Regions from separate parts of the Brevibacillus sp. AY1 genome, predicted to be linked through region 2. Evidence: riboswitches for the same ligand, from Rfam matches in the RefSeq annotation. Region 2 holds a riboswitch; the other holds the start of a gene.
What was found. Region 2 has a riboswitch for S-adenosylmethionine ahead of mtnK (S-methyl-5-thioribose kinase). Riboswitches for the same ligand answer to the same signal wherever they lie in the genome.
Positions count from the first base shown of each region.

Region 1: it holds a riboswitch for S-adenosylmethionine, as region 2 does, so the genes downstream of both, JZI27_RS14930 (homocysteine synthase) here and mtnK (S-methyl-5-thioribose kinase) in region 2, are expected to answer to the same signal.

Region 1 covers NZ_JAFLPN010000018.1:12,514-27,363, forward strand. The annotation lists gene JZI27_RS14915 (SCO family protein) at 103-741, opposite strand; gene JZI27_RS14920 (rhodanese-like domain-containing protein) at 824-1,138, opposite strand; gene JZI27_RS14925 (hypothetical protein) at 1,411-1,635, opposite strand; SAM riboswitch class I at 1,764-1,875, shown strand; gene JZI27_RS14930 (homocysteine synthase) at 1,978-3,279, shown strand; gene JZI27_RS14935 (EcsC family protein) at 3,357-4,199, opposite strand; gene JZI27_RS14940 (ArsR/SmtB family transcription factor) at 4,396-5,460, shown strand; gene JZI27_RS14945 (MFS transporter) at 5,457-6,698, shown strand; gene JZI27_RS14950 (AAA family ATPase) at 6,837-7,775, shown strand; gene JZI27_RS14955 (DUF58 domain-containing protein) at 7,779-8,969, shown strand; gene JZI27_RS14960 (DUF4129 domain-containing protein) at 8,966-10,288, shown strand; gene JZI27_RS14965 (DUF5937 family protein) at 10,456-10,878, shown strand; gene JZI27_RS14970 (Nif3-like dinuclear metal center hexameric protein) at 10,905-11,819, shown strand; gene JZI27_RS14975 (NADH:flavin oxidoreductase/NADH oxidase) at 11,866-12,903, opposite strand; gene JZI27_RS14980 (citrate synthase/methylcitrate synthase) at 13,075-14,178, opposite strand; gene JZI27_RS14985 (LysR family transcriptional regulator) at 14,294-14,850, opposite strand, start outside.
Region 2 covers NZ_JAFLPN010000002.1:238,173-253,022, forward strand. The annotation lists gene JZI27_RS04590 (sigma-70 family RNA polymerase sigma factor) at 1-371, shown strand, start outside; gene JZI27_RS04595 (anti-sigma factor) at 352-1,533, shown strand; SAM riboswitch class I at 1,625-1,770, shown strand; gene mtnK (S-methyl-5-thioribose kinase) at 1,931-3,160, shown strand; gene mtnA (S-methyl-5-thioribose-1-phosphate isomerase) at 3,157-4,197, shown strand; gene JZI27_RS04610 (OsmC family protein) at 4,280-4,732, shown strand; gene JZI27_RS04615 (GNAT family N-acetyltransferase) at 4,801-5,367, shown strand; gene JZI27_RS04620 (ABC transporter ATP-binding protein) at 5,531-7,279, shown strand; gene JZI27_RS04625 (ABC transporter ATP-binding protein) at 7,295-9,370, shown strand; gene JZI27_RS04630 (MFS transporter) at 9,392-10,576, shown strand; gene JZI27_RS04635 (hypothetical protein) at 10,751-10,888, shown strand; gene JZI27_RS04640 (RDD family protein) at 11,016-11,216, opposite strand; gene JZI27_RS04645 (hypothetical protein) at 11,224-11,478, opposite strand; gene JZI27_RS04650 (heavy metal translocating P-type ATPase) at 11,748-13,592, shown strand; gene JZI27_RS04655 (amino acid ABC transporter ATP-binding protein) at 13,784-14,515, shown strand; gene JZI27_RS04660 (cupin domain-containing protein) at 14,512-14,850, shown strand, end outside.

The DNA.
Region 1 (14,850 bases), on a different contig from region 2:
ACATTTTGATGAGAAAAGGGACACAAAACGCCCACCTGCTCTTGCTTTACTAAGCAATCGCAAGTGGGCGTTCGCAACATCCGATTGGACTGTCAACTTATCCTAATCTGCGAGGATCGACATCTCTTTCATCATCAAATCCATATCCATGTCCGCTGCCATGCCATAGGCTTGACGCATGTTGCCATCACCATCGACGAGGAACATACGGGCTGTATGGGTAATCGAATACCCAGACGGCGAATTCTCATCCGGCAGCTTCATGACAGCCATCCCAAAGTCTTTAGTGACCGTTTCAATGGCTGCATTGTCGCCGCGCAAAAACTTCCAGCCGCTCTGGTCAGCGTGGAATTTTTCCGCGTACTGCTGCAGCACTTCTGGAGTATCATAATCCGGATCAAAGGTAATGGTGAGGAACTCTACCTTGTCCCCAAACAATCCCTTTTCCTTCAACTGCTCTTGCAGCTGGGACATATTGTAAGTCGTCGCAGGACAAATATCCGGGCAATTGGTGAAGATGAATTCAACCAATCGCACCTTGCCCGCACTCTCCGAGAAGGTATACTTCGAGCCGTCAATATTGTCCAATGTGAAATCATTCAATGCCTTGATGACCGGAATCTGGGTCTTCTGCATGTATTGGTAACCAAAGATCCCGATAATCGCCAAAATCAGCACACCAGCTAATACTGGAAACCAGTGTTTTTGAACAGATGATTCTTTCTTTGCACCTTCACTCACGAGTATTGCCTCCCCATGCTCTTCCCTGCGGCTTCACACCTCTCCTCATGCCAGCCGCATTTTACGTGCGTACACGTCTTGCTTAGGATTCTTCTTTCTCTCCCGGCCAAGCGAGCATGCCACCGACCATATTGGCTACATCATAGCCCATTTCGCTCAAATACTCGGTCGCTCTGTGGCTGCGCGCACCGCTGCGGCACACCATCACTACGGGAATATTTTTATCCAGCTCATCCACTCGATGAGGCAAGAATCCAAGCGGAATCAGCTTCGCTTGTTTGATATGACCAGCATTCCACTCATCCACTTCACGAACGTCAATAACCTGCACCGGTTCTTTTGCTTCGAGCTTTTCCAGCAATTCTTGTGGAGTTATTTCTTTTACCTGTTCGTTCATCCTGAAATCCCCCTATATGTACGATTACGCAATCGATTTTTTCCTGCTTCATCATAACATATGCACGTTTTATTTTCTAACTGAACGACACTTCACAAAGGCGACTTCAAACAGATGAACTCAGGTGAAGCTTAGCACAAAATGCAGGGCGAATCCCTTTACATCGGCAAAGTATTTGTGAACGAGCAAAGGCGAAAGCGTTACAAATTAACGTCATGAAAGAAAAGAGGAGGCAGATCAGCTGCTCTCCTCTTTTTTCTATGGCTCCGAAATCATATTTTTCCTTGCTTGATCCACGTAGCGATCCGATACGAGCCGTAGAGACTTACCAGTGTAAGCAGGATCAGCATCAATAGCCACATGCCCAACTGACCGATCTCCTCCAGCTCCCGGGCGTTTTGAAATATGAAGAAACCGATGTACAGAATCATCAGGTAGCAGCCGATATTCGGAATCAGATAGGCGATCCGAAGCTTGCCATGTTTCTTCGTGCTCATAAGCGTTCACAGCCTTTCCTTCCTATACTTAATCAAATGCCACATAAACCACTATGAAAACTAATATTTTAATTGACAGAAGAGTATCACTTTCATACAATTGTGATAATTAATACGAAAACTCACGATTTTCATCAAGAGTGGCGGAGGGACAGGCCCGATGAAGCCCGGCAACCTGCATGTCAAATGCGAGGTGCCAATTCCTGCAGGATCGAATCTGTAGATTCTGGGAGATGAATGTTTGCGTACGGTATAGCCGGAGCCTTCTTCTTCCCAGAAGTAGGCTTTTGTTTTATTTTCACCGTTTTGCCCATTTTACCACAGAAAAAGGGAGAGATGACCATGTCAGATCAACAACAATGGAAACCGGAAACGATTGCTGTACACGGAGGCCAGGAGGTAGACCCCGTCACTGGCTCCAGAGCGGTTCCTATCTATCAAACAAGCTCGTACGTCTTCCGCGATACGGAGCATGCAGCAAATCTGTTCGCGCTCAAGGAATTGGGCAACATCTACACGCGCATCATGAACCCGACTCAGGACGCTTTCGAAAAACGTGTCGCCTTGCTTGAGGGTGGCGTGGGTGCGCTCGCTACTGCTTCCGGTCAGGCAGCCATTACCTTCTCCATTCTCAACATCGCCCAGGCCGGGGATGAAATCGTCGCCTCCAGCAGCCTGTACGGCGGTACTTACAATTTGTTCGCGCATACATTGCCACGTCTGGGTATCAAGGTTGTATTTGCGGATCAATCCAACCCAGAAAATTTTCGCGCGCTGATTAACGAAAAGACAAAGGCTGTTTTCGTCGAGACAATCGGCAACCCGCGCATCAACGTCGCTGATCTGGAAGCCATCTCTGCTGTAGCACATGAAAATGGCATTCCTTTGATCGTCGATAACACTTTTGCCACACCCATCCTCTGCCGTCCATTTGACCACGGCGCAGACATCGTCGTTCACTCCACGACAAAATTCATTGGCGGACACGGTACCGCGATTGGCGGCATCATCGTGGATTCCGGAAAATTTGACTGGACCAACGGCAAATTCCCTGGCCTGACGACACCAGATCCCAGCTATCACGGTGTTGTATATACCGAAGCACTCGGTCCGTTGGCCTATATTCTCAAGGCGCGCGTGCAGCTGCAACGCGATATCGGAGCAGCCGTCGCACCATTCAACTCCTTCCTGTTCCTGCAAGGTCTGGAGACTTTGCATCTGCGGATGGAACGTCATAGCGAAAATACGCTGGCAGTCGCCCGCTTCCTGGCTGCTCACCCTGACGTGGAATGGGTCAACTATCCTGGACTTGAATCCGATTCTGAATATGAGCTGGCGAAAAAGTATTTGCCAAAAGGCGCAGGCGCGATTCTTACCTTTGGTATCCGCGGTGGCGTGAAGGAAGGTCAAAAGCTGATCGAATCCGTGAAGCTCTTCTCGCACCTGGCAAATGTCGGTGACTCCAAGTCGTTGATCATTCACCCTGCCAGCACGACACACCAGCAGCTGACAGAAGCCGAGCAGGTTGCGGCAGGCGTATCGCCTGGCATGATTCGCTTGTCTGTCGGAACAGAAGCCATCGACGACATCATCGGTGATCTGGAACAGGCATTGAAACAAGCTGTTGCCGTAAGTGCTGTTTAATCTCTCACACAAAAATGAGGCTGGTTCGAAAGTAGATTTCTACTTGAGAACCGGCCTTTTTTACATCAAATCGCCTTTCATTGCGGTGAGATCGTCGAGTCGTCCCTTTCGCTCCGATCAATCTCTCGCATGCGCTCCAGTATCCGCCGTTTGCGGTACAGCATCATTCCCGCTTCCGCCACATCCTGCACAGTGGAGCGATTCAAATACGCCCCGAACAAAATTCCTGCGATCGGCACCATTTGAAACAGCTTTTTCCAACCAAAATTCTCCGTGTACGTCACGACGACTTCACGCCAGCCCTGCAATTGCGCGATCACATCCTTCTGTGCATGAGGATCGTCAAAGTGCGAAAGCTCGGCCAATATCGCTTTTTTCCCCACGATATCTGACGAGGCGAACTGCAGACATTTCACCACAAACAGACGCTCCTTCTTCTCCTCCGGACGATACCCGTAGCTGAGCGACATTTCCTGCAACACTTTCAGCGATGTCCCGATCAGCAAAGGAATATCCAAAGCCAGCGTAAAAATCCCGCCGATCCCTGTCGTCGCTCCTTGCACCGTGGCGAAGGTTGCCCGCGATTCCCTCAGCTCCATCGCTACCTCGTTCATCATCGAGAGCGGCGCTGCTGCAATCTCGTCCACTCCAATGTTGGAGGAGCTCCCCTCCTTCATCCGCTTGCGAAATCTGTTGTAAATGGGTTCGTCCTGCACGAGATAGGTTCCACCCGTTTCGAGAAATGCTGTCATTTCGTCTACGGCCAAGCCCAGCTTTTCCCTCACGAAGGCTGGCGTAATGCGGTCCAAAAGGACAAAAGGAAGCCTTCCGAGCTTTTCCCAGAACCACAAATCGTTCTGTCCCTTCTCCCAAGCCTCCACTTCTTTCAAAGACTGTATCAATGACTCTTTTGACTCCATCGGCCGCATTTCCCTCCCAGATTTCACGCATAATATCTCTCTTACGATACCCAGCTTCAAATGTTTCACTTGCAGCATGGTAGGTTCGAGCTACGGCCTGATTCCAACAATCAAATGCTCTATTCCTAAAAATATTGAATATATCATTCGAATATTTTAGAATATCAAAAATGAATCCAACTGAAAGAGTGATCCAATGAAACGGTTAAACATGGGTATCAGCCGTACCACCTATCAGGTAGAGCTGTCGCATTCCCCGCTATTTGAAGCTGCATTGGGAATCGCTGCTGCAACCTATGACTCGATCCACCCCACTTTGGAACAGCCAAGTGAGTACTGGCATCAGCTGCTGGCTGACCTCCCCCCTGACGTTCACACGGAAGTGGCCTATGCGAAGGAGCACAACACATGGAAAACACTCCTGCAGCTGCTTCATGTCCAGGCATTTTCTGATCTGGAAGCATTTCTGGCTTTTCTTCAGCAGCTGTCTGATGAGGAGCTGCGCTATCTGGCCCTGCCCTATCTTGGAGAAGAGCATCAACCAGCACGACTCCGGGCTGCTGCTGGCAATGAAGGGGACATCTTGTATTTGCGCCAGACATGCCATGACCACCTCTTCTTTCCTGCATACATCTCTCATGTGGCCACCGTCAATCCAGGTGAGCTGCGGAAGCATTTGAGCGTATTGATCCAGGGCTGGTATCTCGCACATGTCAAGCCGCGAGAGCTGGAAATCTCCCGCATGCTGGAACGTGACCGGGCACAAAAAGAGGCCTGGATGGGAAAAATGTCACCTGAGGAACTCGTTTCGCTGGCCACGGACGGCGAATATCCTCCTGAGCCGACTGTTACACGCGTGCTGCTTGTTCCTCAAGCGATTTACCGTCCCTGGACCGTACAGGCAGACGCCCCACAGACAAAAATTTTCTACTATCCAGTCGCAGAGCAGCATCTCTTTGAACAGGCCGACCCGTATCGTCCACCTCAATTGCTTGTCCAGCTCTTGAAAGCATTAGGCGACGAACATCGACTGCGACTGCTCAAAATCCTTGCTGAACAGGAAATGAGTCTGCAAGAACTGACTGAGCGTTTGCAGCTTGGCAAATCCACCGTACACCATCATCTGTCCATGCTGCGCGCAGCCCGCTTGGTGGAAACACAAGGTACGAAGTATAGATGGAAACGAACGGCCTTGGACAGGCTGCCTCTGCTGCTCGAACAATTCGTTAGCGATAAGAGACCAGAGGGGGAATCTTTTTGACGGTTCCTTCCCTCTTTCGCCAACCTTCCTATTTGTATATCCTGATAGGGCAGCTTGTCTCGGAGCTGGGAGCTACCCTTGGAACCTTGGCCAACAGCTGGCTGATTTATCAGGCTACTGGCTCCTACACCGCTGTTGGCGGTTTGTGGCTTCTCTACTTTTTGCCTTCTCTGGCTGTACAACTGATCGCGGGACCCTACCTGGATCGCTGGGAAAAAAAACGGGTCCTTGTCTTCTGCCAATGGACGAGAAGTATGGCTTTTTGTCTGTCATTTCTCTGTCTGCTCCTCTGGCCCGAGGTGCAGTGGCCATTCTATCTCATTTCCCTGATCAACGGACTCATCCAGCCGCTCTACGTACCAGCCAGTCAGTCCTTGCTCCCTTCTGTGGTGAAAAAGGAGCAGCTGCTTTCGGCCAATTCCTACCTCGATGCAGTCCTTCGCATGGCGATGATCTGCGGTCCGGTGCTGGGTGGGGTCATTGTAGCCGCACTGGAAGGAACCTGGTCGCTGGTTCTGGTGGCAGCAGGTTTTGCGCTTAGCGGTCTACTCTTGTTGAAAAGCCCGATCCATCAGGAAAAGAAAGCAGAGAAGTCTCAATCGTGGGTCACGATGTTTCTCGCGGGATTGCGCGTATTTCAGGAAAAGCCGCTCCTGCTGTGGCTGGGCATTTTTTTGGCTGTCGTCCAGTTCGCAGTCGGCATTACTATTGTGCTGACCATCCCGTTTATCGTGGACGAGCTGCATGGGTCCTCGCTACATGTAGGAATTTTCCAGGCAGGCTTTCCATTGGGATATCTGCTTGGCTCACTACTCGTACCCTATCTTTCTCGCTATTTCCGGGTAAAGCATGTGATCATGCTCGGGTCGATCGCGCTTGGTGGCGCTACCTTCATCGCTCTCGGTGTCGTACAGGATCTTTACCTGGCGATTGCCATTGAAGTCATCGCTGGAATAGCTGCTCCCTTTTTCCATGTTCACAGTACCAATCTGTACCAGCTCTCCGTACCGTCAGATCTCATGGGACGCGTATTTTCCGTCCGGTTGCTGATCATGCGCATGACGATGCCGCTCGGTGTCTGGCTAGGTGGACAATGGGGTGAGAGTATCGGCATTCGCCCTCTCTATATCAGCATGGGATGCCTGATCGTAGCCGTCGCCCTGCTAGGCATATTCCTGCCCTATTTTCGCGCACTATCGCAAAGCCACGAGACCCGTCTGAAAGAAGCGCAGCAATAGCGAGCATGCTGAATGTGTGTACCTACTGGATCAATAAAATATTGTAAATTTTCCCAAATTACATATCGAGAATGTGTATAATGAAGGACGGGTACTATCGTTCGATGGATGGAAAGAATAAAAAGGAGACTATCTGCTATGTCCAATTCTTCTTTGAATACCTTGCTCGACGCCGTTAACCGCGTCATTGTCGGAAAAGACAAACAAATCCGTTTGCTTGTCACGGCCTTGCTGGCTCGCGGCCATGTCTTGCTGGAGGATTTGCCTGGCATGGGAAAAACCGTTCTGGCTAAAACACTGGCACAGGCGATCGGCGGCAGCTACAATCGCGTGCAATTTACCGCTGACCTGCTTCCGTCTGACATCGTGGGACTGCATGTTTTCAATCAGCGCAGCCAAGATTTCGAATTGCGCAAGGGCCCCGTGTTTGCTGACGTTTTGCTCGCCGATGAGATCAACCGTGCTACACCACGTACACAATCAGGTCTATTAGAGTGCATGGAAGAACGCCAGGTGACGATTGAAGGCGTTACGTTGCCGCTCTCCCCTGCCATGCTGGTCATCGCGACACAAAATCCGATTGAGTCAGAAGGGACTTATCCACTGCCAGAAGCGCAATTGGACCGTTTTTTGTTTAAAATTTCGCTCGGGTACGGCAATAAAGAGGATGCGCGGGAGATTTTGCGTCGCTTCCGCAGTCAATCCCCCCTCGACGAGGTACAACCGGTCATCTCTGTTGAAGAGATCATCTCTCTGCAACAGGAAGTAACGAAGGTTCATGTCAGCCCGACTGTAGAAGATTATGTGATCGACCTGACAGAAGCGACACGTCATAACCGCTCTGTGGAGGTCGGGATCAGTCCGCGCGCTATGCTTGCCCTGGTTCGCTGTGCACAGGCAGCCGCCTATCTCGATGGTCGCCGTTTTGTACTACCAGATGATGTGAAGCATGTTTTTCCCTACCTCGCCACACATCGCATCCGACTGTCTATGGAAGCCGAGCTGCATGTGACCGAGGAGGAAGTCATCGAGCAAATTCTGCAAAGCGTACCGACTCCGGTCGAAGAAAGCGTGTAAGCAATGAACGCGAAGCAACCTTTTCAGCTGATCGGCTTTATTCTCCTGTTTGGAGCCCTGCTTTCCGGGAGCGGCTTTCTCTGGATTTTCGGCGGCCTTTTCCTTTTCCTGCCGGCAGCGCAAGAGTGGTGGCAGACACGAATTGGCCGCTGGCTGAAGGTGGATTGGACTGCTGATCAAAGCCGGGTCATGCCGGGTACCCCCGTTCAAGTAACGGTCCGCTTGCACAATCGCTCCTGGCTGCCGTTGCCTGCTACCTGGCTTCGAATCACCCTGCCGGATCACGTCACCGTAACCGGAGCAGCCGAGAGCAGCCAGAGCAATCAACGGACGTATATTCGACTACGCTTTGATGTGCCAGCACGCAAAAATGCTGCTCTTACCTTGGTCCTAACCCCACACAAGCGTGGCGTTGTCTGGCTAACCGATGTGGAGTGTGAAACCATCCCGCTGTTTCTCGGTGAGCCGAGCACGTTGACGCTGCCACTCTCTTTTTCACTGCTTGTCTATCCGACTCCGCTGCCGCTTCCCCCGCTTGCTTTCGACGAGACGGAGCCTGAAGGTAGCAGCCTTTCCCGGCAGAGACAGCAGGAAGATATGACTTTTTTGCGTGGGGTAAGATCGTATTTTCCGGGTGACCGAATCAAAAACATTCACTGGAAAGCGACAGCCAAAACCAATACCCTGCAAACCAGGCTGTTCGAACATACTGCACGCTCCAACTGGAGAGTCGTGGGCCATATTCTGCCTTCCTATGAACCGTCCTTACAACGGCATAATCACGACGAGAATGAGCGAACCATCTCCTGCATGGCTGCGATCTCCGTCTATTGCAGACGACATTCACTCAGCTATGAGCTGTTCCTTACAGTCAAACAACGCGGGCGGGAGCTCTACCATCTGCCAGCAGGAAGCGGAAAATCCCATCATCTCTATGTCATGACACAGCTTGCCCAGCTTCATCACTATTTCACGACTCCACTCACCTCGTTATTGCGTCGATTGGAGGATAGCTCGTCCAAAGATGCGATCCTGCTCATCACGCCTCGTCTGGATGAGCACGTGCATGCATCGATTGATCGGTTGCTTCGGCGTGGTCATCGAGTAGCTGTGCTGGACGTTTCCGGCGAGCAGGCCGCTTTACGTCGATATGAAACCACCGCCATACAGCGGAGAAGGGCGGTGTCGCCATGAGCTTCTTCGCCCTTGGACGATTGGGCATCCACTTTTGGATGGAGGCTTTGATGACAGCTGGCCTTCTGATGCTCTTTGGCTTCCTGTCGATCAGCGTTACACATATGCTCGTCTTCGGGTTGGCTGCTTCCGCGCTTTTTCTGATGGGCAGCTGGCTGCATCAGTCAGGCAGCCGCATCCTGTTGTTGCATCTGCTCATGTACCCGCTCTTTGCTGGAATAGGTATGCTCGGCTATTTGTTCTTCGACTCCTGGCTGATCGCCCTGCTCTTGACCGGCCTGTTGTATTGGCGCGTTCAATCCATCTCGCAAAGCAGCTTTCAGTATGACAACCTGCAAAATCGTTTTTTTCTAGCCACCTCGATTTGTTTGACCCATTTGACTATAGCAGTCCTGTTCTTACGCTCAGGAGAAGGGAAAAGCTTTGATTCTGCACCCTTCTACGGAATGTTCGTCCTGATCCTGGCCAGTTATCTGGTGTTGAACTGGCTCATCTATATGACTGACCTGCGGAACACACAGGCTCGTCCTTCTGCCGGCATGTCAGCATCGTTTGGGACACAGCTGCTTGCGACACGCAGTCTCATTGTCGCCGGTTATATACTCGGCGCCTCTTTGCTGCTGTGGCTGCTCGACTCCCTTTGGACGTGGTTGAAGGAGCCTGTTTACGAGCTGCTTTATCTGATATTCAGCCCGGTCCTGCAGGCTTTGTCCGATTGGTCAGAGAGTTTGGCGAGCCTTTTCGCCAAAAATGAGCGCATCACGGATATGATCAATGATCAAGGTGGTGCAGCCGAGCAGGCCTACGAAAATATGGACGGAACCGGGGAGCCCCTCTTTACTTCACTGGAGCCGTATCTGATCGGTGGAACCATCCTCCTCGTAGCAGTCCTGCTCGCCCTGTACATCTGGAGGCAGCGAAATCTTACGAAAGCAGAGTCCGACCATCAGGAAAGCCAACCGATCGCGAGCAGCGTGCTGACCGATCTCGCTCCGCCAGAAGAACCCGGGCAGCCTGTGCTCGATTTGGACCGCTTTTTCCATCGTCGTCCCGGCCCGTCTGAAGAACCGGTTCGGTACGCGTACTTCGAGTTTTTACAGCACATGTCCAGACAAGGCATCCAAATCTATCGCTACGAAACAAGCCAGGAATTCCTGCAACGACTTCGCAGAAAGCTAGACAACGCTGAGCACCTGGCCCTGGCTGAGCGCATCACGCGTTACTATGAGCAATACCGCTATCAGGAGCATTCTCTCTCGCCTGAAGATCTCGCGGACATGCAGCATGCCGTTCGTCAGCTCATCGCGTCTTCCACCTGAGCCTCATAGCCCGTCATGTATGATCAACCACGCTTTCGAAAGAGCGTGGTTTTTTCGCTTGCATCTCTTGACTTTCCATACTGCTTCCAGCATAATCACTTCACTTTTGGCAACCTGAATTCTCGATTTACCAATCGGTTAATTGAAATAAAGAAAGGAGTCAGCTCATGCAAGACCTTCCCCTGTGGCTGCGAAAGCATCTCTCTATCGTCAATCTGCCAGGGAATGAATTTTTCCATAGTCTTCACGTATTAGCCAACCCAGAGCATCATGCAACTCGCTTGGCATGGACCGAGGAGATCCTCCCTTCCATCCCGACATCCTTGCGCCATCAGCTCCAGGAGATGGATGCCCTCTCCAATCAATTCCTGAACGTGTTGGACTTTTTCCTGCCCTGGGAGGATACATATCACCACTCTATCGCAGCGCTGGTACGAGCGCTGGTGATGGAAGGCACGGCTTTTACAGCGCTACTACCCGACCTGGGGCTTCTGGGGGTAGTCCTGCTTTTGCTCATCACAGCCACTCTCCTCTTGGTCAGACGCGCAGAGCGGCATATGAAGGAGACCGGGAACATGGTGTTGTATTAGGAACAGAGGAAGGAGATGTGGGGGAGATGGAATCACGAGTTGCTTTAGGAAACGCGCTCAGCAAGCTATTTCACATCGAAGAGTGGGAGACTGACCCTGCCTTTAGCCGTTTTATTCCGATGGTATACGATCCTCTGGGGTTTGACTGGGCTCACTATTTTGAACCGGAATTCGTTTCGCGTTTCAATGGTTTCATGCTGGCAGGACGCGAAGAGGTGGAAACGGTTTTTCTCGCTGTTTTTCCTACCGAAGAAGTCCTGCAGTCCTTCATCCAGCAGGCTGCACCTGGCGACCTCTTGTTCATGCATCATCCCCTGTTCATGGAGTGTGGTGATCCACGAGGGAAATGGGGCCGAGGTTTTTTACCGATACAACCTGATCTTTTACAACGCTTAAAGGACAAGGAGCTATCCGTTTTTACCTGTCATCTGCCGATGGATACGAGCATGCCGATTGGCACAGGCGGAGCGATCATGGAGGCGCTGGGTGCGGAGCTGATCCAGCCGTTTATCCCTCATGGAAACGGGCATGTGGGCGGCATTTTCCGGGTAAAAGAGACGAATACAGATGCGTTGATCACGCAACTAACAGCGATATTTGATATTCCATACATCGACTTTGAAGGGATCCGACGTACAAGTATCGATACGGTTGCCATCGTGCCTGGCTGTGGTGACGTGGTACGTGACATGCAAGAAGCGGAAGCCCTCGGGGCTCAGGCTTACATCACCGGTGAAATTCATTGCCATATTGACAATCCCTACGGCAGGCAGCGTTTCGCCCAGATGATGGAATACGTGCAGAAAACCTCCCTGTCGCTAATCGGGGTTTCACACGCAGCTTCCGAGTACCTGGTGATGAAAACGCAAATGAAGCGCTGGTTTGAGCAGCATACCTCGCTGAACGTCGTCTTGCTGCCGCAAAAGCGTTGGTGGGTGTAACAGACGTACAAAAAAAAGAGCCGTAACGGCTCTTTTTTTCGCTTCCTTATCGCTTTGTCGGAAAACCCGGCCCATACTGCCTAGGAATCCCTACTTCACCCGAAAGCTCACGGATCGCATGAATCGCCCAATACGGATCATGCAAAATTCCACGGCCTACTGCGATCAGATCGGCATCGCCATTGCCCAGCGTAGCTTCTGCCAGGCTGGCATCATCCAGCTTGCCTACTGCAATCACCGGAACGCCTAGTGCCTGCCGGATCGCTCTGGCGAGTGGTACCTGGTAGCCAGGATGAATGCCAGGACGGCCACGTGAGCCAATCGGACCTTCACCGCCACTGGAGATGTGGAAGATGTCGATTCCGGCTTCCTTGTATCGACGGCACAGCTCGATGCTGTGTTCCAGACCATATCCGTCATCTACATACTCGACGGCAGAAATGCGCATGATCAGAGGCATGTCGGCAGGAATGACATTTTTGATCGCCTGAATCACCTCTACACCGAACAGGGCGAGGTCGCGTCCGTACTGATCCTCACGCTGGTTCGTCAGCGGCGAATGGAATTGATGAATCAGGTAGCCGTGAGCACCGTGCACCTCGATCGTATCCATGCCCGCTTCCACTGCACGACGAGCAGACTCGGCAAACTTCTCCACCATCTGCTGCACTTCTTCTGTCGTCAATGCGCGAGGTGTTTTGTACACATCGCCTGGAAACTTGATCGCAGACGAAGAGACAGGAACCTCGGCATCCTCGGCTTTTCTGCCGGCATGACCAATCTGGATCCCGATTTTGGCTCCGTATTTATGTACTTCCTTCACGATGCGGGCATAGGCAGGAATCTGCTCGTCCGACCACAATCCCAGATCGCCATTGGAAATTCGGCCATCGGGCTCCACATCCGTCATTTCTACGATGATCAGTCCGGTCCCCCCTACAGCACGGGAAACGTAGTGAACAAAATGCCAGTCATTTGGAGTTCCGTCATGGGCATCCACTGAATACTGGCACATCGGCGGCATGACTACGCGATTTTTCAAGGTAAGTCCTTTGAATTGAAACGGAGATGCTAATAACACCATATGCTCCACCCCTTCTTTTTTTCTCATCATGCCAAAACAAAGACGCACATGCAATCCCGAACTGCACTTGGACTGCACTCCGCGTTTTTGTGGACGTTAAAACGAAAACACCCCCTCGGCAGAGCTGTACAGTCTGCTAAAAGGGGGAGGATATCTCGGTATATTTACGTTTTACTCTGGCATCGAGCCAATGTAGTTGGACTGTGGACGGATGATCCGGTTGCTCGCAGCCTGTTCCAGGATATGAGCGCTCCAGCCTACGACACGGCTTACTGCAAAGCTTGGCGTGAACAGGTCGTCATCCAGACCGACAGCACGCATCACAGCTGCAGCAAAGAATTCTACATTGGTATTCAGCTTGCGGCCCGGTTTGTACTCTGCCAACAGTCGCAGCCCTACCTGCTCTACATGTGTGGCGAGATCAAACCATGGGTCATCACCGGACAGCTGCTCTGCTACGACGCGCAGGGCCGTTGCACGGGGATCGATGGTTTTGTAGACACGATGACCGAAGCCCATCAGACGTCCGCCGTTTTCAAGTTTGTTACGAAGCCATGGTTCTGCATTTTCCTTGGTACCGATGGCCTCGATCATTTCCGTTACTTCCGATGGTGCTCCACCGTGCAAAGGTCCCTTCAAGGTCCCGATCGCACCTGTGATCGCAGAGATCAGATCGGATTCTGTCGAGGTGACCACGCGCCCGGTAAAGGTAGAGGCATTCATGCCATGCTCCTGAGTCAAAATCAGGTACGCATCCAGTGCGCGAACATGTGCGTGACTAGGTTCTGTTCCTTTGAGCATGTACAGGTAATTGGCCGTATGGTCCAGTTCGAACTTGGGAGCGAGCGGTTCACGGCCTTGCAGACAGGCGTAGCGGAAAGCCACGATAGTCGGCATTTTGGCGGTGACAGCGATCACTTCGTCAATAGTTGGAGGCCAGCCGTGAGCAGAGCTGCCGAGAGCAGATACCCCTGTACGAAGCACGCTCATCATATCGACATCAGCGGGGATCAAGCGCAGTAGCCCTTTTACGTGCTCAGGAAGCTCGCGGTTTTCCTTCAGCTTGTTTTTGAGCGCAGTCAGCTCTTCCTCGCTGGGCAAATGTCCGTACCAGAGCAGATGAGCAACTTCCTCGAACGTATGGTGAATCGCCAAATCTCGCGCCCAATATCCGCGATAAACCAATAAGCCTTCCAGACCGTCCACCAGGCTCAGGTCTGTTTCGGCAACTGCGATTCCATCCAACCCAATGGCTAGCTGCGATTGTTTACTCATTATCCCCACTCCCTTAAACGATTGATCTATCTTTCTATCTTCTTCTAGTATATCGATTGCGATTCGCAATATGAAATAAAATAATATCGGGTTTTTGATTATAAATCGTTATCAATTAATTGCGACCACCCTGTACGAGCGGCATCGGCGGATACAAGCTTTGCAAAATCTCTACAAAATGCTGCACCGCGGCTGACACACCGCCCTTTGGCACGACCAAATAAGAAGCTACCTTGGGCAGATGCAGACCTGGGGTAGGCAACTCAATGAACCGGTTTTCAAACAAGTCACGGTAGACGGCTGTGCGGGGCAGGAAAGATACTCCCAGACCATCCTCGATAAATCGCTTGGTGATGTCCACCTGCGAGACTGTCATGGTTCGCAGGCTAATCCCTCGCTGGCGCAGCTGCAGCAGCAGATCGTCCCAATATCCCGGATGATTGTAGGTAAAAAGCCGCTTGGTTTGCAGCTCCTGCTCCCAGTCCGGCAACGGCGCGTCCATGTCTCCTCCATTATGCGGTACCGCAAACACGATCGGATCTTCATACAGCAAGTACGTGGACAATTGAAATTCGCCCGGTATGATTCTGGTCAGACCGAGATCCGCTTGCCCGCTCTGCACCAATGGACCGATCTCGACCGAATCGGCAATTCGAATGGACAGATCGACAT
Region 2 (14,850 bases):
ACCACGGGGAAAAGGTGCGGCCCTGGCTGTTCAAGGTGGCATACCACGCGTTCGTGGACTGGCATCGCAAGCAGTCCAGCCGCCCTTTGCAATACATGGAGCAGCTGCCGGAAAGAGAGGATCAGTTGGCTACAGACCCGGCACAAGCCCTCGTCTCGCAGGAAATGTGGGCGAGTGCCCAGATTCATCTGGAGCTGCTTCCCGAACGGCAAAGACAAGTGATCCTGTTGTTTGCCATGCAATTTAGCTACGCGGAAATCGCCGAGGTGCTGGGGATTAGCCTGGCAGATGTGAAACGTTCACTGTTTAGGGGAAGACAAAAGATGCGCAAGTTGTGGAGGGAAAAGGCGGATGACGAACAAGGAGTTTGACAAAAGGGACGCTCGGCTGCTTGCCTATTTGCGCGGTGAGCTGACGGACGAGGATAAGGAGAGGCTGCAAGAAGAATTGGCAGAGGACGAGGCGTTCGCTGCGAAGCTGGAACACCTGCTGCTCGGGGAGGAAAAGGAGCCGGAGCAGCCGGCGCAAATCAGTCTTCCTGAGGAAAAGCAGAGCAGGATTCTACGCCGGGGAAAATGGAGAATGCGCTTGGGAAATTCAGCATTCACGCTGGGAATCGCGTTTCTGGCAGGCGTCCTGCTATTTGCAGTCAATACCTGGATCGGCACGAGCATGTACGATGAGCTGTTACGGGTGACGAGAAGCATGGTCAACTTTACGCAGCCGGGTATTACTGCGGGGAGCAGCGGTTCGCAGATCGGCCTGTTGTACGGGAATATAGAGATGGAGCTGCGTGAACAAGTGGGGGCGGATCAGAAAAATGCAGGGAAGATCGAGAGCACCAACCTCCTGTGGCTGGTCAGCGCTCAGCCAAAATGGCCGAATGGCGTCAGAGATGTCAAATTGTTTTTCCGTTTTCCATCTGAGGCCATGACGCCAGAAGAGACCGAATACCTGCGGACTCCAGCGTGGAAGGCGATGGAAAAACTGCCGGAGGGTACAGTCTCCCAGCTGGCCATCTCCTTTGACCGCTTGCTTACTTACGAGGAGTATTACAGCCTGATCTCTCGCCATGTGCCAGACTACGAGCAGGAAACGGTATGGTTAGCTGTGGATACAGGAGAAGAGCTGAAACAGGCAGACCGAGGTGAGGGCAATGTGATTCTCTCGGCAGGAGAAATCTGGGGATTTTCTGAACGGAGTTTGGACTACGGAAATGCTCCTATACAAGTAAATGCTGAGGGCAATCGAAGAACAGCGGCGTACGTGGCGGAGATGAAGTATTTGGCGGAGCAGGAGCGTCTGAGCCGTGCTGTCGGCAGAGGACTAATGTGGGGTCAGCCAAATATCCAAGAGCGCTATCAGTACCTGCAGGAGAATGGGGTAGGCATCTACGGCGCGGTGATAACAGGACCGACTAAGGAACTGCTCAAGCTGAAGGAGGAAACTTCTATCACGGCTGCTTTTCTGGGTCAAGTAGACTGGTGGAACTGGGAGCGTCCCGCTGCTTCTGGCACGCAGAATAGTTGGTAGAGCATAGGCGCACATTCGAGCTAAAAAGGTGTTGACATAGTCAATAGCGTGGTTGTATGATTCAAACTAATCAAAATTGCATACGTTGGATACCTTATCCAGAGAAGGTGGAGGGACTGGCCCGATGATACCCGGCAACCGACATGACGCGTGATTTGGTCGTTACTGCGACTGAAGAAAAAGCGACGTGCACGGTGCTAATTCCTGCAGAAACAAAAGTGGTCTGGAAGATAAGGGGGAGACGGGCACGTTTTCATCTACGTGTACGATTACGACCTCTTTTCTTCGAGAAAAGAGGTTTTTTTGCATGGGCTATTCCGTTTGATCGCAAGACTGGGTAATAGAACCAGTCGGCTTATGATATACGATAAATTGCTTAGAGGGGAGAAATAAAATCATGGCATATCGCGCGCTGACAGAACAAGAGGCGGTACAGTATGTGAAGGAAATACCTGGTCTATTTTCGAAGGGAGCAGAGTTGTCCAGTCGAGAGATCGGCGATGGAAACCTGAATCTGGTGTTCGATATTCGCGAGGATGCGACGGGCAAAAGCGTCATTGTGAAGCAGGCATTGCCGTACGCACGGGTGGTTGGAGAGTCATGGCCGCTGACCTTGGACCGCGCGCGGATTGAGAGTGAAGCACTGCAAATCCAGTACAAACTGGTTCCGGAGCTGGTGCCGCAGGTGTATCACTTTGATTCCGAGCTGGCTTTGACGGTCATGGAGAACGTCGGAGACCATGTCATCATGCGAAAAGGCTTGATTGAAGGCAATCGCTATCCTCTCTTTGCAAAGCAGATCGGCAAATTTTTAGCGCACACCCTGTTCTACACCTCGGACCTGGGGGCGCATCCATATGAGAAAAAGGCTCTTGTCGGAAGATTCATCAATCCAGAATTGTGCAAAATTACGGAAGATCTTGTCTTTACAGACCCGTACGAAAATGCTCCAACCAACAACTTTAACCCGCTGATTCGCCGTGAAGTGGAAGCGATCTGGCACAACAAGCCGCTCAAGCTGGAGATCGCCAAGCTGAAATATGATTTCCTGACACGTGCAGAGGCGCTGCTGCATGGCGATCTGCATACAGGCAGCATTTTTATTACAAAAACCAGTCTGAAAGCGATTGATCCGGAATTCGCCTACTATGGTCCACTCGGCTTTGATATCGGAGCGGTGATTGCCAATCTTCTGCTCAACTACGCAGGTCAGCACGGCTTGCAGAAAGATCAAGGAGAAAGGGAGTCGTACCGCGAATATCTACTGGAAACGGTAGAAGATGTCTGGAACGAATTCGTTTCGCAGTTCGTTCAGCTGTGGCACAAGCATGCAAAAGAGCGCAGCGCCCATGTGGAAGGTCTGTGGGAGAGCTACGTCAAGCGCTTGATCCAGGATGCAGCTGGCTATGCGGGCTGCAAGGTGCTGCGACGCGTGATCGGACTTGCCGGCGTGGCAGACCTGAATGAAATTGCGGATGAGAAGGTGCGAGCAGAAGCGGAACGCCTGGCACTCGCCATCGGAGAGGCACTGATTCTGGAGCGCGGCAACGTCGGCGAATCGACCGATATCACGGACATTGTCCGTACCGTGTCAGCAAGATTTTATCAGGAGGCAGCGACAGTATGACAACGAGTACACAACTAACGCCAGTCAAGTGGGAAGGCGATGCGCTCATTCTGCTGGACCAGACGAAATTGCCCGTAGAAACAATCTACCTGGAATTGACCACTTCTGAAGAGGTGTGGGCATCGATCCGCCACCTACAGGTAAGAGGAGCACCGGCGATCGGCATGGCTGCAGCTTATGGACTGTATCTGGGAATCCGCAACAGCGAGGCTACCACGTTTGAGGCTTTCTGGTCTGATGTTAGCAAACAGGCGGAATATCTGGGCAGCTCCCGTCCTACGGCAGTGAACCTTTTCTGGGCGATTGACCGCATCAAGGCGCGCGTCCAGCAGAATGCCGACAAGTCTGTCGCGGAACTGAAAGCAGCCGTCCTGGACGAAGCGTTGGCGATTCAAAAAGAAGACGCAGAGGTCTGCCGGACAATTGGTGAGCATTTGCTTACTTTATTGGAAGACGGGATGGGGATTCTCACACACTGTAATCCCGGGGCATTGGCGACTGCGGCCTATGGTACAGCGACTGCGCCCCTCTATTTGGCAAAGGAGCGAGGCTGGGATTTGAAGGTATACGCGGACGAAACTCGTCCTGTTTTGCAGGGTGCTCGTCTGACCGCTTTTGAATTGCAGCAAGCTGGCATCGATGTAACCCTGATCTGTGACAACATGGCGGCCATGGTGATGTCCCAAGGCAAGGTGCAAGCTGTGATCGTCGGTACGGATCGCGTGGCAGCCAATGGCGACGTAGCCAACAAGATCGGTACCTACGGCGTAGCGGTACTGGCGAAGGCGCACGGCATTCCCTTTTACGTTGCAGCCCCGCTTTCTTCCATCGACCTGGAGACCCCTACCGGAGCAGATATTCCGATCGAGGAACGTCCGGGAGAGGAGATCACGCACGGTTTGGGCAAACAGGTGGCACCGGACGATATCAAGGTCTACAACCCTGCGTTCGATGTGACACCAGCACCGTACATTACCGCGATCGTGACCGAGACAGGAATCTACAAACCGGAAGAGATCGGAAAAAGCAAATCCTAACTGACAGCCTGCGTCCACCAGCCATAGAGGTGGGCGCTTTTTCATATAGGGCAATATGGAAAGGAAAAGGGGTGCAGATGCAATGACAGCAGAGAAAAAACGTATGAGTGTAAAGGCGGAATGGTTGGGAAAGCGGAAATTCCAAGCGAAGGGACCGAGTGGCTATCCCGTTCTGATGGATGCAGGTCCAGCGTATGGTGGTGAGAGTGGAGGAAACAGTCCACTTGAGCTGGTGCTTGTCGGTCTGACAGGCTGTATCGGCATAGGTGTGACGCAGCTGCTGGAAAAGATGCGTCAGCCTTTGGAATCCCTCGAAATCGTGGCGGATGGCATTCGTGAAGTGGAGGTGCCCCATGCGATTACAGAAGTCGATCTTATCTTTCATGTAAAGGGAGAGCTCTCACCGTCTCGCATCTGGCAGGCAGTAAAGCTGGAAACAGAGCGGTATTGTCCGGTGGCGGCTTCCCTCACAGCTGTCATTACCCCTCATGTCATTCTAAACGGTATCGAGACTCCCATTCCCGAGGAGGAATAGAGACAAATTCACTCTCAGAGGAAAAAGTGTGCTTGAAAGAATGTACATAGAAATAGGGAGGGATTTGGATGAGAGTAATACCGTTGTCAGAAGAATCGTATCTCAAACAGCTGGAGCCTTCCGATGCACAGGAAATGTTCTGGCTGACCGATACCAACCGCCAGTATTTGCGCGAATGGCTGCCCTGGCTGGACTACACGAGAACAGTGGAGGATACAGCCGGCTTTATCCAGATGACGATCAACCAGCACAACAATAATCAGGGTACGCATTACGGGATCTGGTATATAGGAAGACTCGCTGGAACGCTGGGCGTGCACAATCTGGACTGGATAAACAGAAAAACATCGCTGGGCTACTGGCTCGGAGCCCAATTTCAAGGGCATGGTTTGATGACCCAGGCGGTGGTTTCGTATATGGATCAGCTGGTTTTTGGTTCCTGGGGAATGGAAAAGCTGACGATTCAAGCGGCAACTGAAAATGGTAAAAGCAGGGCGATTCCAGAGCGTCTGGGTTTTCAGCTGGAAGGAGTTCTGCGCAGAAACGAATTCCTCTACGACCATTTCGTCGACCACGCCGTGTACAGTATGCTGCGCTCGGAGTGGGAAGAATTCCGCTCAAGTAAAATGGATTGACAAGGAAAATTCAGTAAATTACGATGAGGAAAGCGGTAAAAGGGGTTGCGATTACGCATCCCCTTTTTCGATGTCACTCTTCCCTGATGGTGCCTCGACAGAGGATTATTTCCATCTCTGGGTGGATAGGCAGGTATATTTGGCTTGTAAAGAGGTGATTAGCATGCAGATACTGCGGGACTTATCCTGGTTTTTTCGAGCACATTGGAAACGGTACACAGTGGGTATCGCATTCCTGTTTTTAATTGATGTTTTGATGCTGTGGCCGCCGCGTCTGGTCGGTGAGACGGTAGACTCGATTCGCAATGGCTCTCTGACGACGGCCCATTTGACCGAGTCGGTCGCGATCCTGCTCTCGCTGGGTATCGCTTTATACGTGATGCGATTTATATGGCGGTATCTGTTGAATGGCGGAGCACTCATTCTGGAGCGGACTTTGCGTGAGCGCCTTTTTTCCCATCTGACGCGCATGACACCTTCCTTTTATCAGCGCAGACGAAGCGGCGATCTGATGGCCATCGCGACCAACGATATACCGGCAGTCGAACAGACGGCAAGCATGGGTGTACTGACCTTGGTAGATTCCTTGTTTATGACTGTACTCACGCTTGGAGTCATGATGGTTACGATCGATTGGAAGCTGACATTGGCAGCACTGATCCCGATGCCGTTCTTGGCCTGGTCGACTGCTTATTACGGACGACTGCTGCACGAACGCTTTTACTTGGCGCAGGAAGCATTTGGCGAGATGAACGATCACGTTCAGCAATCCGTTTCGGGTGTTCGTGTGATGCGCGCTTTTGTGCAGGAAGACAAAGATGTAGATGCCTTTCGCCGTGTCAGCGAAAAAACGCTGGAACGAAACGTAAACGTGTCACGCATCGATGCGTTATTCGATCCGACGATCGCGATCATTATCGGGTTCAGTTTTTTAATCGGGCTTGGCTATGGGACGTATCTCGTCTTTACCAGCTCCATCTCACTTGGCGATCTGGTCGCCTTCAACCTGTATTTGGGCCTGTTGATCTGGCCGATGTTTGCCTTTGGCTGGCTGATCAATGTCGTACAGCGGGGAAGCGCGTCCCTCAAGCGTTTGTCCGAAATGCTGATCGAGGAGCCCGATGTGCATGAGGCGAATCAGCCTGTCACGGAAGCAAAAGGCAATTCGATTGAAGCCCGCCATTTTACATTTACGTATCCGGGTACGAGCAAGCCTGTCTTGCAGGATCTTTCATTTTCACTCGGTGAAGGAGAAACGCTCGGGATCGTGGGGCGCACAGGAAGCGGAAAATCGACGCTGTGCCGTTCTCTCTTGCATCAATACCGCATGCAGGATGATGCCCTCTTCATTGGCGGCGTAGCGATCGAGAGACTGTCCTTTGATGCGCTGCGTGCCAAAATCGGCTATGTGCCACAGGAGCATTTGCTGTTCTCCAGAACGATCGCGGAGAATGTGGCATTCGGAAAGCCTGAAGCGACTGAGCAGGAGGTGCTTCGTGCGCTGGAGCTGGCTGAAATGGGACGCGATCTCATGCAGTTCAGCGAGGGTCTTGAGACGATGGTAGGCGAGAAGGGAGTTACCCTGTCAGGCGGACAGAAGCAGCGTATTTCGATTGCACGAGCCTTGCTGATGGATGCAGATATTCTCATTCTCGATGACTCCCTTTCTGCTGTGGATGCGCGGACGGAAGAGAGGATCGTGCATCATCTGCGCCAGGAGCGCGCAGGAAAAACAACGATTATTACGGCCCACCGCTTGTCTGCTGTCCAGCATGCCCAATTGATCCTCGTGCTCGAGGAGGGCAGGATTGTGGAACGCGGTACGCATGACGAGCTGATGTTGCTGGGTGGCTGGTACGCTGAGCAGTATCGCCGCCAGCAGATGGAACAGGATGTAGTCGGCCAGGAATAGGAAGGAGAGCGTTTCATGAATGGGCATAGCGTGTGGAAACGGCTGGTCGATTTCGCCAGACCGTTTCAAAAACAGATAGCAGGAGCGCTTTTCTTGCTGTTGCTCGGTACGGGTGCAGAGCTGGCAGGTCCTTTTTTGGCCAAGGTCATGATCGACAATCACATCCTGTCGATCCAAAAGGCCTGGTATGAGTTTGCACAGGAACCAACGGCCGGTGCTGAAAAAGCCGTAGAAGTGGAAGGCAAGTACTATGTGCGGGAGGATCGGCTGCCCTCCATCGGAGAAACACCGGAGGGCGCCAAGGAGCATCAGACGACGGTGCTGGCGGAAGGAACCACGTATTATCTGGTCTTTGGACCTGTGGACCAGAACGGGGAAAAGAGCATTGTACCGACGACTGAGGAGAATGGCCGTCAGCACGTAGAAGTAACGGTCAACCAGTCGGAGCCCGTAGCAGGGATACGCTTGACCGCAGATGAGGTCAAAGCGATGTACGAAGGTGATATTCAGCCGATTATTTGGCTGTCTGTCGGGTATGGCGCACTCATCCTCTTGTCAGCGGGTTTTAATTACATTCAGATCTTATGGCTCCAAACCATCGCGCAGCGCATTATCCAGCAGATGCGGATGAAGCTGTTTATTCATTTGCAAAAGCTGCCGGTGTCTTTCTTTGACAAGACGCCAGTGGGTTCTCTCGTCTCCCGCGTCAGCAATGATACCGAGGCGATACGCGAGCTGTACGTCAGCGTGCTGGCTACCTTTGTGCAAAACGGATTGTATTTGATCGGCATCTTGATTGCCCTGTACATCCTGCAGCCAGAGCTCGCGCTGTTCTGCTTTTTGACAGTGCCGCTGCTGGTTTTGCTGGTCATTTTTTATCGCAAATACAGCTCCCGCTACTACACGATCATTCGTGCGAGGCTGGCTGACATGAATGCGATGATCAACGAAATGATTCAAAACATGACGATCGTGCAAGCCTTCCGTCGAGAGGAAGGTGTCCAGAAGGAATTCTCAAAGGTAAACGAGGAGTACTTCAAGGTCAAGCTGAAGGAAATCAACATCGAGTCGTTTCTCCTGCGCCCGGCTGTTGACCTGATCTGGAAAATCGCCTTGACGATCATTATCTGGTATTACGGCTCTGCTTCCTTCCACAGTGCCATCTCTTTCGGGGCACTCTTCGCTTTCGTGGATTACATGGGGCGCTTTTTTGAGCCAATCAACATGATCATGAACCGCCTGTCACAGCTGCAGCAGGCGAATATATCGGCCAAGCGCGTGTTTGAAATCATGGATACACCTGCAGAGGTCGCTAGCGCGAGAGAACAGATCGCGCGACCGCGTGGAGAAGTGGTATTCGACAAGGTTTCCTTTGCTTATTCGGGTGAGGAGTACGTGTTGAAAGACGTTTCGTTCACCGCCAAGCCGGGAGAGACGATTGCGCTGGTTGGACACACGGGTTCTGGAAAAAGCTCCTTGATGAATCTGCTGCTGGGCTACTATCCGGTGACCCAAGGACGCATTTTGATTGATGATGCACCAATGAGCGAGATGGATATTCAGTCGCTTCGCCGTCATATCGGCCTCGTCCTGCAGGATCCGTTCCTGTTTACTGGGAGCGTCGGCTTCAATATTCGCATGTACAACGACGACATCACCAACGAACAAGTCAGAGAAGCAGCCAAGGCCGTCAGGGCAGATGCCTTTATTTCAAAACTGCCGGGTGGTTATGACGAACCGGTAGTAGAACGGGGGATGACGTTGTCCGCTGGCCAGCGACAGCTCATCTCTTTTGCCCGGGCACTTGTCTCTGATCCTGCGATCCTGATTCTGGATGAAGCGACTGCCAGTATTGACAGTGAGACCGAGTCTGCGATCCAGGAGGCTTTGCACGTATTGTCCCGCGGAAGGACGACCTTCATCATTGCGCACCGGCTGTCTACGATTCAACATGCGGATCAGATTCTCGTGCTGTCTCGTGGTGAAGTCGTGGAGCGGGGCACGCATGAGGAATTGATGGGGCAGGATGGACTGTATCGAAAAATGTACCAGCTCCAGCAAGGCGGTCTGTCTGCTACAGTAAATGGATAATCCAAGTGGAGGTTCAACACCATGCAATCATCTCGCTACACCTTTTGGGTGTTGATCGTCGTCGTGGCGGTCGCAGGGGCCAATCAAGGACTGACGATTCCGCTGCTCGCTGTCATGCTGGAGCAGCAGGGCGTATCGACTGTCGTGAATGGGTTAAATGCGACTGCCCTCTATATCGGAGTTGTACTGGTTTCACCCTGGCTGGAGATCCCCTTGCGCCGCATCGGGTACCGCAATACGATTTTTTGGGGACTAGTGCTGTTGACCGTATCGACGCTTCTCGTCCCTATGTTTTCTTCGCTCACCGTCTGGTTTGTTCTGAGACTTCTGATGGGCGTAGGCGATTCCAGCTTGCATTACGCCAGCCAGATGTGGGTGACCAAGATCACCTCGGAGAAGAACCGCGGTCGGGATCTGTCCATTTACGGTCTGGCATTCGGAATTGGCTTTGCGATAGGACCTTTGGGTTTAAACCTGCTGACGTTCGGGGTATGGGTGCCATTTGGAGCGTTGATTGTCTTGTACGTCATCGCCTACGCGCTGTTGGCCCGAATCAAGAATGACTTCCCAGAGGAAATCAAACAGACGGAGAAAAAGCAGAACAAGTACGTGGCAGTTCTGCGCATCGCTTGGCTGGCGCTGATTCCTCCTTTTCTTTACGGCTTTATGGAAACGTCGCTAAATGGCAGCTTTCCCATCTACGCCTTGCGCACAGGCTTGTCACTGGAATGGACTTCCCTGATCCTGCCCTCCTTTATCGTAGGAAGCATCATTTTGCAAATGCCGCTTGGTATGCTGAGTGATCGCATTGGACGCAAGAAGGTCATGTTTGTCTGCGCTTTGGTCGGAGCTGCGGCTTTCTTCCTCTTCCCGGTTGCGGGAGAAAATGTCTGGTTCATGATGCTGATGCTGGCAATCGCCGGGGCGGCTGTGGGGTCTTTTTACTCGCTCGGATTGGCTTACGCGGCGGACATTTTGCCTGCTTCCATGATCCCTACGGTGGGTATCATAGCCGGTATCAATTTTGGGGTAGCGAGCATTCTGGCTCCAGGCTTGAATGGATTTTTAATGCAGGCGTGGGAGCCGTGGACGATGTTTTGGCTGATGGGAGCGCAGCTGCTGGCGTTTGCTATCGCGTGTCTGGTCCATCGCGAGACTTCAGCGGCACAAAAAGAGATACCGATTTCATTGCAAAAGCATGGTTAATCGAAAGAGTAAAGGATGGGCAATGGCACTTTTCCTGTAAAAGACAGGGGAGGTGCCGTTTTTTTAGTGGTTTTGTCCGACAATTTGTTCATGGTGCCAAAAAGAAGCATAAACGGGCGGCAGGTAGGGAAGCGTAGATATATAGAGAATGAATGGTGGAAGGGGTTGCTCCATATGTTTACTCCATGTATTTTCAAGCGAGGGATCATCTGGGTCGTATTTTTTGTCATCAGCATGTTTGTCATTCCGTTTTTTGCCGAAGAGGATGCCAAATCACCTGTTCCTGCCGCACCTCAGGTTCAGACAAAGTAAATGGATCGACCACATAGAGTGGAATCTTCTTTTTGCGGTGAAGCGCTTACATGATTTTATTGCGAAAAAGGACTCGCTTTCCATGCAAGGTATGAGCTGGAGGCGAGTCTTTTTGCTATGTATAGACCTAATGCCGTTTTTCTCGATTCACGAACGTATGGGCGATCAGATCCTGCCATCCTTGTTTTTTCTTGTTCCAGCCAACCCACATATACCCCAGTCCGAATGGAAGCGAGCAAAGCGGCTTGCCGATCCATTCACGCACGAGCACCTGACCGATGGATAACGTTTGGCGTTTCGCACCAACCGGTATCACGCGAATACCCATGATGATTTTACCCAGCGTCTGTCCCGTCCACCAGGGAGTAGCGAACCACAGTGGCTGCCGCGCTCTGCTGTCCCGTTATGACTCCAGTTACAAACAGCTGCACGATTTTACTGCTGCCGACGCCTGAAACAATATTTTCATCCCAGGAGTAGCCAGGGTGGTCGGCGAGTTTATCCGTCGTGCTAGCAAACCCTTCTACGATAAGCCCAGCCAAAAGAACGGAAAAGACGATGATAAGAGCGATCCATTGTTTGCGTTCCATACAGGTCACCTCAGGTCTTAGCATGAGCAGCAATCGTTAGAGTTACACATGCGAAACGCCAAAAAAAGGATTGACGAAGAAAGAGGTCTACATTAGAATTAATATAAATTTATTGGCTTTGCGCAAAAATATTCACCTAGGTAAAGATAGGAATAATCATTATCAATTAGGATGCTGTTGCCTTCGGGCAGCAGCTTCCACTGTTTTTACGGGAGAAATAAGTCTGATTCTCTTTCTCAACGAGAGAAAAAAAGGAGATGGTTGTCTTGATGGAAAAAATCGCGATGGCTCTGTCTGCAATCGGTTTGTTGAGCAGTTGGCTGTACGGGGAGGTTTGGGGGGGTGACCTGGCTTGGATAGCCGTGCTCTTGTGCGGGGTTCCGATCGCTTGGGCGGCGAGCAAGGAGCTGTTTATGGAACGCAAGATCAACAGTGATGTGCTGGTGACGATTGCAATCGTAGCTGCTGTAGGCATCGGTGAAATTTTTGCTGCAGGGGAAGTAGCCTTGATCATGATGATCGGGATGTGGTTGGAGAACCGTACTGTAGCGAAGGCTGCATCTGCACTGGAGGAAATGGTACAGATGGTTCCGCAGACGGCGATGGTCAAACGTGAGCACGGCTGGGTAGAAATAGCTTTGGAAAAGGTCGTCAAGGGAGATGTGGTTCAGGTCAAACCGGGTGAGAAGGTGCCAGTGGATGGTGTCGTCCATCACGGTCAAGCAGCCGTTGATCAGGCAGCATTGACGGGGGAATCGCTGCCAGTAGAAAAGCGTCAGGGTGACGAGGTTTTCATGGGGACGTTGAACACCAATGGCGTCATCGAGATCGTTGCGGAGCGAGTTGGTGACGAAACGACTTTTGCCAAGGTAACCCGTCTCGTGGCAGAAGCGATGGAACGCAAGGCACCTGTACAGCGCCTGTTGGATCGTTGGGCAGCCTGGATTGTTCCCAGCAGTCTGATCCTGGCTATTCTTATGTTCATGATCACAGGTGATCTGGTTCGAGCGGTTACCATCCTCATCGTTTTCTGTCCCTGCGCATTGGTATTGGCTACGCCGACTGCGATCATGGCAGGTATCGGAAGTGCAGCCAAGCATGGGATTCTCATCAAAAGTGGCGTGGCAATGGAGCAAATCGGTCTGGTCAATGCTCTGCTGTTTGACAAGACAGGTACACTGACCGAAGGAAAATTGCAGGTAACCGGAGTAGCTCGCTTGCACAACCAGCAGGCTGAGGATGTGTTGCGCCTGGCCGCGGCGCTGGAGCAGCACTCGGAGCATCCAGTCGCACACGCCATCGTGAAGGCAGGGGAAGACAGAGGCATCAAGCTGCCGCAGGTGGATTCCTTTCTCGTTCACCCGGGGAATGGTGTGTCGGGGCAAATCGACGGTCATGAAGTCATGGTAGGGAATCGCCGCTTTTTCACGGACAAGGGGATTGAAACAGCAGAGCTGACGCAGATGAGAGAAGAGCAGGAGAGTGCTGGACATACGGCGGTTTTCGTTGCCCGTGACCGCAAGCTGGTCGGAATGATTTCTTTGGCTGACCGCGTTCGTCTGGAATCGCGGGATACGATCGGACGATTGCGGCTCAATGGTGTGGGCGAGATTGCGATGCTGACCGGAGACAACAGGGGGGCGGCCAGTCAGATTGCGCGTCAGGCCGGGGTGACGACTGTCTATGCAGAACAATTTCCGGAGGCGAAGTATCAACGTGTAGAAGAGCATCGTCAAAAAGGGCATATTGTCGGGATGGTCGGTGACGGTATTAACGATGCGCCTGCACTGACAGCAGCGCATGTGGGGATTGCGATGGGGGCTGGCGGAACACAGATAGCAGCGGAAGCAGCTGACATTGTCATCATGAACGATGATGTGTCCAAGGTGGCAGATGTCGTACAGCTCGGACAAAAAACGCTTCGGGTCATTCGCGAGAACCTGATCGTCTCCAGCGTGATCAACGCCATAGCGGTCATTCTGGCGATGGCCGGAATCCTTGGGCCTGTAGGAGGAGCTTTTGTCCACAATGCCACATCTGTCCTGGTCGTCCTCAATTCGGCTCGGTTGATTCACTTCCTGTCCAGCAAAAAGAGAGAAAAAGGCATGACTTGACTTGTACGACTTGTTCTTGCCAGGGTGACTGTAATCTGACGGCAAAAGGATAGTGGCTGTGCAAAACAGCTTAAACCGGAGGTGAGTTGCTTCCGGTTATTCTTTTTGCTCCCATTTCATGCAATTGCGGCAATATTCATGTAATATATAGGAGATAGGCGAAAAGTAGACGATTTGCAGGGGGTGATGCCATGATTATCCAGGTAAAGGACTTGAAGAAGAATTATGGCAATTTACAGGTATTGAAGGGCATAACCACACAGGTCGAAGAAAGAGAAGTCGTATGTGTAATCGGCCCATCTGGCTCAGGAAAAAGTACATTTTTACGTTGCCTTAATCAGTTGGAGGAAATGACCAGCGGCCAGATTATCATGAGCGGACATGATTTGTCTGATCCCAAGGTAGATATCAACAAGGTGCGCGAAGACGTAGGAATGGTTTTTCAGCGCTTTAATTTGTTTCCACACAAAACGGTGCTGGAAAATGTGATGCTGGCACCGATCAAAGTGCGCAAAACCGCGCAGGAAGAGGCACGCAAGCATGGTTTGGCGCTATTGAAGAAGGTAGGCCTGGAGGACAAAGCCGATGTCTATCCGGACCGCTTGTCAGGCGGACAGATGCAGCGCGTGGCGATTGCTCGTGCTTTGGCGATGAATCCCAAAGTCATGCTGTTCGATGAGCCAACCTCCGCACTTGATCCGGAGCTGGTGGGTGAGGTGCTTGCTGTTATGAAAAATCTGGCTACAGAAGGAATGACCATGATCGTGGTCACCCATGAGATGGGCTTTGCACGTGAGGTGGGGGACAGAGTTATTTTTATGGACCAGGGAGTCATCATGGAGGAAGGAAAGCCTGAAGAGGTATTTGAAAATCCGACAAATGAGAGACTCCGATCCTTTTTGGGCAAGGTGATGGTCAGTTGATCAAGCTGTGTAATATAGAAGCTTTGCCAGAAGATCATATCGATGATGATCAGAAGATGTGTACCCTTTTTCTAGGGGATGCTGCCGGCAGTGAAAAGCTCTATGTCAATATCGACAAGGTGCAGCCAGGGGCAAAAAGCACGAAGTATCACAGTCACAGCCTTCAGGAGGAGTTTTTTCTGATCCTGGCGGGCACGGGTACGCTTCGGATGAATGATGAATACATCCTAGTGAAAAAAGGGGATTTCATCGCCAAGCCTGCCGGAAGAGGAATCGCCCACCAGTTCATCAATACGGGTGAAGAGGTATTGGAAATTCTGGATACGGGACTAAAG